Linked DNA regions of Streptomyces liliifuscus. The protein of the gene in region 1 interacts with the protein of each later gene in a pairwise test. Links are inferred from orthologs where the notes say so. Each region holds a gene or a part of one and is shown in the gene's direction. Other genes may lie near its edges.

What was found. The genes of interacting proteins can lie anywhere in the genome.
Region 2: the proteins of JEQ17_RS36775 (region 1) and panC interact in binary tests that used the Escherichia coli proteins (3 or more experiments, as listed by UniProt). The link is inferred for Streptomyces liliifuscus from one-to-one orthologs.

Annotation. Positions count from the first base shown.
Region 1 is NZ_CP066831.1:8,518,172-8,522,566, reverse strand. Bases 651-3,638 are described here. They hold JEQ17_RS36775 (NUDIX domain-containing protein), read left to right. Parts: upstream 651-1,880; coding sequence 1,881-2,396; downstream 2,397-3,638. Other genes in these bases: JEQ17_RS36760 (hypothetical protein), read left to right, coding at 3,609-3,638; JEQ17_RS36765 (DUF202 domain-containing protein), read left to right, coding at 3,153-3,482; JEQ17_RS36770 (YidH family protein), read left to right, coding at 2,761-3,153; JEQ17_RS36780 (DMT family transporter), read left to right, coding at 997-1,884; JEQ17_RS36785 (FAD-binding dehydrogenase), read right to left, coding at 651-845. Also shown: more of JEQ17_RS36785, read right to left, coding at 1-650; more of JEQ17_RS36760, read left to right, coding at 3,639-3,905; JEQ17_RS36755 (phosphotransferase family protein), read left to right, coding at 4,076-4,395.
Region 2 is NZ_CP066831.1:6,088,087-6,091,041, forward strand. It holds panC (pantoate--beta-alanine ligase), read left to right. Parts: upstream 1-960; coding sequence 961-1,950; downstream 1,951-2,955. Other genes in the region: JEQ17_RS26130 (Rossmann-like and DUF2520 domain-containing protein), read left to right, coding at 1-929; JEQ17_RS26140 (L-aspartate oxidase), read left to right, coding at 1,962-2,955. UniProt on the Escherichia coli protein: Catalyzes the condensation of pantoate with beta-alanine in an ATP-dependent reaction via a pantoyl-adenylate intermediate.

The DNA of each region.
Region 1 (4,395 bases):
TCGGTGTAGTGCCACATGCGGTCGCGGTTGATGAGCCGCGCGCCCGCGCCCTCCGCGATGCCGAGCATCTCACCGTCCACATGCGCGGGCACACCGGAGATCATCCGCTCGGGCGGAGTACCGAGCCGCTCGGGCCAGTTGGCTCGTACAAGATCATGGTTCCCGCCGATGCCGCCGGACGTGACGATCACGGCCTGAGCCCTGAACTCGAAGGCACCGGCGACAGCGCGCCCACTGGCCTGCCCCCGCAGGATGTCCGACGGCTCGAGCACCTCACCGCTCACGGTGTCGACGTCACCCGCGCTCCGCGACAGCCCGGTGACCCGATGCCGGAACTTGAGCTGTACGAGCCCACGGGCGACCCCCGCCCGCACCCGCCGCTCGAAGGGCGCGACAAGCCCGGGCCCCGTACCCCAAGTGATATGAAAACGAGGCACGGAGTTCCCATGCCCATTGGCGTCATAACCACCGCGCTCGGCCCACCCGACCACAGGAAACCATCGAACGCCCTGCTTGTGCAGCCAGGACCGCTTCTCGCCGGCCGCGAAGTCGACGTACGCCTCGGCCCACTTCCGGGGCCAGTGGTCCTCCGGGCGGTCGAAGCCCGCGGTGCCCATCCAGTCCTGGAGGGCCAGCGCGTGGCTGTCCTTGATACGCATCCGGCGCTGCTCGGGAGAGTCCACGAAGAAGAGCCCGCCGAACGACCAGTGCGCCTGGCCGCCGATCGACTGCTCCGGCTCCTGGTCGAGAAGGATCACCTTGCGCCCCGCGTCGACGAGCTCCGCGGTCGCCGCGAGCCCGGCGAGGCCCGCCCCGATCACGATCACATCTGCGTCGTACGCCATGAGCAGTGCCTCCTCGGCCTTGTTACTGGTCGGTCAGATCCTTGGGCAACGGAGTGACCCAGTCAACTGCCGGGTTCCGCGGACTCGGGCTACAGTCGGTCGATACCCGCACCCCGCCCCGCCACCGTCCGAAATCCCCGAGGTACGCAGCGTGTCGGTCCTGGTTCTCCTCCTCTCCGTCGGCGCGGCCTGCTGTCTCGGCTTCGGCTTCGTCCTCCAGCAGAACGCCGCCTCGCACGCACCACTCGGCGACTTCCTCTCCCCCCGCCTGCTCCTCGACCTGGTGCGGGTGCCTCGCTGGCTGGGCGGCATCGGGCTGATGGTCGTCGGCATGGTGCTCGGCGCGATCGCCCTCTCGAACGGCGAGATCTCCCTGGTCGAACCACTGCTCGCGACGAACCTGGTATTTGCACTCGTACTCTCCCGGCGCCAGACCCGGCAGCCGCTCGGACGGCAGGGCTGGGCGGGACTCCTCCTGCTCGCGGGCGGCGTGACGGCCTTCATCGTGGCCGGCCAACCACAGGGCGGCGACGCCCGCACGGACCCGTTCCGCCAGTGGCTGATCATCGGCACGGTGCTGGGTCTCGCCCTCCTGCTCACCACATACGCAAAACGCTCCCTCCTGAGCGCGGGCCCCGTACTGCTCGGAGCGGCAGCCGGACTCCTCTACGGCGTCCAGGACGCCCTCACCCGAGTGAGCGGCCAACGCTTCTCCGACGGCGGATGGATCGCGCTCGCCACGGGATGGCAGGTCTACGGGGTCGTGGCACTCGGAATCACAGGACTCGTACTGGTCCAGAGCGCGTTCGAGACGGCACCCCTCCGCATGTCACTGCCGGCACTCACCGCCGCGCAGCCGCTCGCCGGTATCGCCTGCGGGGTGGGCTTCCTCGGGGACCGTCTACGCACCGACGCGGGCGCCCTGACCTGGGAGGTCCTGGGTCTCGCCGGGATCGTGATCGGAGTCGTGCTGCTGGGCATGCACCCCGCGATGCCGAGCGGCGCGACACCCAAGGAACGAGTCCGGGTCCAGGTATGAGCTCCGCCGACGAGATCCTCGACGTGGTCGACGAACACGACGAGGTAGTGGGGCAGGCCAGGCGCGGCGACGTATACACCCGAGGCATGCGACACCGCTGCACCTTCATCCAGGTCAGAGACGCGCAAGGCCGCCTGTTCGTCCACCGCCGCACACCGACCAAGCTGGTGTTCCCCTCCCTGTACGACATGTTCGTGGGCGGAGTGGTCGGCGCGGGCGAAACGTACGACGAAGCGGCGCTCCGGGAGGCCGAGGAAGAGCTGGGCGTCTCCGGCCTCCCCCACCCCACCTTCCTCTTCAAGTTCCTGTACGACGACGGCGCCGGGAAGTCCTGGTGGTCGGCCGTGTACGAGGTGCTCTGCGAGCTGCCGGTCGAGCCCCAGGTCGAGGAGGTCGCCTGGCACGGGTTCCTGCCGGAGGCGGAGGTGCGGCGGCGGTTGACGGAGTGGGATTGGGTCCCGGACGGCATGTCAGCGTATTCGCGGCTGCGGGCTTTGCGGGGACGAGGCTGAGTTTCACCTGCGGGTCCGTCGTGGCCGATCGCGCAGTTCCCCGCGCCCCTGGGGCGAGGGGGCCTGGGCCGGTTTTGTGTCTGCGGGTTCGTTGTGGCTGATCGCGCAGTTCCTCGCGCCCCTGGGGGGAGGGGGCTTGGGCCGGTTTTGTGTTCGCCCCTGAGGGGCGGGCCGCAGACGCCGACGCGCGTGGGGCGGGGTCGTGCCGGTGTGTCAGCGTTCGCGACATACGGCTCCCGCTGGAGACGGTGACCAATGAAACTCAGGGCCGTATGCCCCGCCGTCGCGAACGTGACATACCGGCACGGCCCCGCCCCACCCACCGGCGGCAGGCGACACCCCGGCCATGGGTAAGGTCCTGCAGGTGATCGAATTCAGGCGGAACATCCAGTTGTGGTTCGCACCTGAGCGGATCAAGGAAGACGGCCGCACGCCGGACTACCGCTTCTCGCTGGCCAACGAGCGGACGTTTCTGGCCTGGCTGCGGACCGCGCTCGCGCTGATCGGCGGCGGCTTCGCCGTGGACCAGTTTCTGCCGGATCTGCGATGGGCCTGGCGGGCCGGCCTGGCGCTCGGGCTGCTCGGCGCCGGCGTGCTGTGCGCACTGCGGGCCGTGAACCACTGGGTCCGGTGCGAACAGGCGATGCGCCGGGGCGAGGACCTCCCGGTGTCGCGGTTTCCCGCACTGCTGAGCATCGGCGTGGCCGTCGTCGCCCTCGCCATGGTCGTCGTCGTGCTGTTCGGGTGGGAGGGGTGATGGAGCCCCACCGGAGCGCGGAAGACGACCGGGATCCCGGCCTCCAGCCGGAACGCACACGGCTGGCATGGCGACGTACGACCCTGGCGGGAACAGTAGCGACCGTGCTGGCCGTGAAGGCAGCGCTGAACAACGGGACGGACGCACCGGGCATCACGGTGGCCGCGCTCTGCTGCGTACTGTGGCTGGGATTCCTCACCGTGGCACACCGAAGGATCCGCGTACTGGCCGAGGGCGGAAAGCCCACGCCGCTCACCCCGAGGCACGCAGGCGCCGCCACTCTCTGCACCGTCGCACTGGCGGCCTGCGCGGTGGCCCTGATCCTCTGAGACGGCCACCTGCTCGACCCTCCGAGGGACCGGACAACACACGCGCCGCTTTAGGGCGATATGTTGGCTTTCATGTGGCTACCCTGACCGGCGTCACACTCCGCACCTCCTCCGAAGGTGAGCACCATGACCACCCTCCACCAGGAACACACCGCCCACGAGCACGCCCACGGCCCGGACTGCGGGCACGCCGAGGTGCCGCACGGCGACCACGTCGACTACGCGCACGACGGGCATCTGCACCGGCAGCACTCGGGACACTGGGACGAGTGCGAGCCGGGCGGGCACGTCGCCCACGAGGGGCACGGCCACGAGCACGGCGCGGACTGCGGACACCCGGCCGTGACGCACGGCGACCACGTGGACTACGTTCATGACGGTCATCGCCACGCCCGCCACGACGGGCACTGGGACGACCACTAGGCGACCGCCGGGCGCGAACGAACAGGGAACCCCCCGAGTCGTCGACGACGACTCGGGGGGTTCTTCGCGACCGAGACGCCGATCACGTTTTGTCCCCGCACTGGACTGCATACCGACCGGTCGGCATCATGTGGGGGGAGTCCTGATTCCCGGCGTACGGAGGAAACACGATGAGTTCAGACCACCCGCCAGGTCTCGATCTCGACCGGCTGCGCGGCCTGCTCGACAGCGAGCGGCCGGGACTGGTCGACGGCCCGTTGACCGGCCGGCTGATCGAGGGCGGACGGTCGAACCTCACGTACGCGGTGACGGACGGCACCTCGAAGTGGGTCGTACGCCGCCCCCCGCTGGGCCATGTCCTGGCGACCGCGCACGACATGAAGCGCGAGCACCGGGTGATCAGCGCACTGCACCCGACAGCCGTACCCGTGCCGCGCACGCGCCTGCTGTGCGAGGACGTGGAGGTGCTGGGCGCGCCGTTCTACGTCAT
Region 2 (2,955 bases), 2.4 Mb from region 1 along the record:
GCGCCGGTCGCGTGGGCCCCGCCCTGGCCGCGTCGCTGCAGCTCGCCGGACACCGCCCGGTGGCCGCCTCCGGAGTCTCCGACGCCTCCAGGCGACGAGCGGCACAGCTGCTGCCCGACGTGCCGCTGGTGACCCCCGAGCAGGTCCTGCAGCGGGCCGACCTGGTGCTCCTGACCGTCCCGGACGACGCACTGCCGGGACTGGCGGAGGGCCTCGCCGAGACCGGTGCGGTACGGCCCGGACAGCTGATCGTGCACACCTCCGGGCGGTACGGCACCAGGGTCCTGGACCCCATGCTGCGCGCCGGTGCGCTGCCGCTCGCGCTGCACCCCGCGATGACGTTCACCGGCACCGCCGTGGACGTGCAGCGCCTCGCCGGGTGCTCCTTCGGGGTCACCGCGCCCGAGGAACTGCGCCTGGCCGCCGAGGCCCTGGTCATCGAGATGGGCGGCGAGCCCGAATGGATCGCCGAGGCCTCCCGGCCGCTCTACCACGCGGCCCTCGCGCTCGGCGCCAACCACCTGGTGACGCTGGTCGCCGAGTCCATGGAGCTGCTGCGGGCGGCGGGCGTCGAGGCCCCGGACAGGATGCTGGGCCCGCTGCTGGGCGCCGCCCTGGACAACGCTCTGAGGTCGGGCGACGCGGCCCTCACGGGACCGGTGGCGCGCGGTGACGCGGGCACGGTCGCCGCGCACGTCGCCGAGCTGCGCAGGCACGCGCCCCAGACCGTCGCCGGCTATCTGGCGATGGCCCGCGCGACCGCCGACCGGGCCCTCGCCCACGGCCTGCTCAAGCCGGAACTCGCCGAGGACCTCCTCGGAGTACTCGCCAACGGCACGGACGGGACCGCCGGCCCGGGCGGCCCGAACGGACCTGGCGGAACGAACGGTAGCGACGGGCCCGACGGGACCGAGGGAGACGCCCGATGACGCGCGCAGGTGCCGAGAACGGAGCCACCCGATGACCACCACCGTGCTGCGCACCGCCGACGAGCTCCACGCGCGCGTACGCACCGGCCGCCGTGCCGTCGTGATGACCATGGGCGCCCTGCACGAGGGCCACGCGACGCTGGTCCGCACCGCCCGTGGGATCGCGGGCGACGGCGAGGTCGTTGTCACCGTCTTCGTGAACCCCCTCCAGTTCGGCGCGGGCGAGGACCTCGACCGCTACCCGCGCACCCTGGACGCCGACGTCAAGATCGCCGGACTGGCGGGCGCGGACGTCGTGTTCGCCCCCTCCGTGGACGAGGTCTACCCGGGCGGCGAACCCCAGGTCCGCGTCAGCGCGGGTCCCATGGGCGAGCGCCTGGAGGGCTCGACGCGTCCCGGGCACTTCGACGGCATGCTCACCGTCGTCGCCAAGCTGCTGCACCTCACCCGCCCCGACGTGGCGCTTTTCGGGCAGAAGGACGCCCAGCAGCTCGCCCTGATCCGCCGCATGGTGCGCGACCTGAACTTCGGCACGGAGATCGTCGGTGTCCCGACGGTGCGCGAGGCGGACGGCCTGGCCCTGTCCAGCCGCAACCGCTATCTGTCGGCCACCGAGCGCCGTACCGCGCTCGCCCTGTCCCAGGCCCTGTTCGCGGGCAGCGACCGGCACGCCGCCCAGGAGGCGCTGCGCGCGCGTGCCCGCGAGGTGCCCGCCACGCACGCGCGTGCCGAGGCCCTCAGCGCCATCGGCGAGTCCCGCGCCGCCGCCGACACGCACGCCGTCGCCAAGGCGGCCCCCGGCGGCCCCGCCGCGGTCCGGGCGGCCGCCCGCCTCGTCCTCGACGACGCGGCCCGCCTCAAGCCGCCGCTCGCGCTGGACTACCTGGCGCTGGTCGATCCGTCCGACTTCACCGAGATCAGGGACGACCACACCGGCGAGGCGGTCCTCGCCGTCGCCGCCCGGGTCGGGACGACCCGGCTGATCGACAACATTCCTCTGACCTTCGGAGCCGCCTCGTGACCAGCACAGGCATTCGCCCGCCCGTCGCCCACCACCACCCTCAAGCGAGAGCGCTTCGCGCTCAGTTCCCTCGATTGCACGCGCCCGCACCCGGCTGGTCCGTCACCGCCGACGTCGTGGTCGTCGGCTCCGGAGTCGCCGGACTCACCGCGGCCCTGCGCTGCGACGCCGCCGGCCTGCGCACCGTCGTCGTCACCAAGGCCCGCCTCGACGACGGCTCCACCCGCTGGGCCCAGGGCGGCATAGCCGCGGCCCTGGGCGAGGGCGACACCCCCGAGCAGCACCTCGACGACACGCTGGTGGCGGGCGCGGGCCTGTGCGACGAGGACGCGGTCCGCATCCTCGTCACCGAGGGCCCCGACGCCGTACGCCGGCTCATCGAGACCGGCGCCCACTTCGACGAGTCCGAAGGGGGCGTCCTGGAGCTGACCCGCGAGGGCGGCCACCACCGCCGCCGCATCGCCCACGCGGGCGGCGACGCCACCGGCGCCGAGATCTCCCGGGCCCTCGTCGAGGCGGTCCGCGCGCGTGGCCTGCGTACGGTCGAGAACGCGCTCGTCCTGGACCTCCTCACGGACGCCGACGGACGTACCGCGGGTGTGACCCTGCACGTCATGGGAGAGGGCCAGCACGACGGCGTGGGAGCCGTCCACGCACCCGCCGTGGTCCTCGCGACGGGCGGCATGGGCCAGGTCTTCTCCGCGACCACCAACCCCTCCGTCTCCACCGGCGACGGCGTGGCGCTCGCGCTGCGCGCCGGCGCCGAGGTCAGCGACCTCGAATTCGTGCAGTTCCACCCGACCGTGCTGTTCCTCGGCGCGGACGCCGAGGGCCAGCAGCCGCTGGTCTCCGAGGCGGTCCGCGGCGAGGGCGCCCACCTCGTCGACGCGGGCGGCGTGCGCTTCATGCTCGGCCAGCACGAACTGGCCGAGCTCGCCCCCCGCGACATCGTCGCCAAGGGCATCATGCGGCGCATGCAGGAGCAGGACGCCGAGCACATGTTCC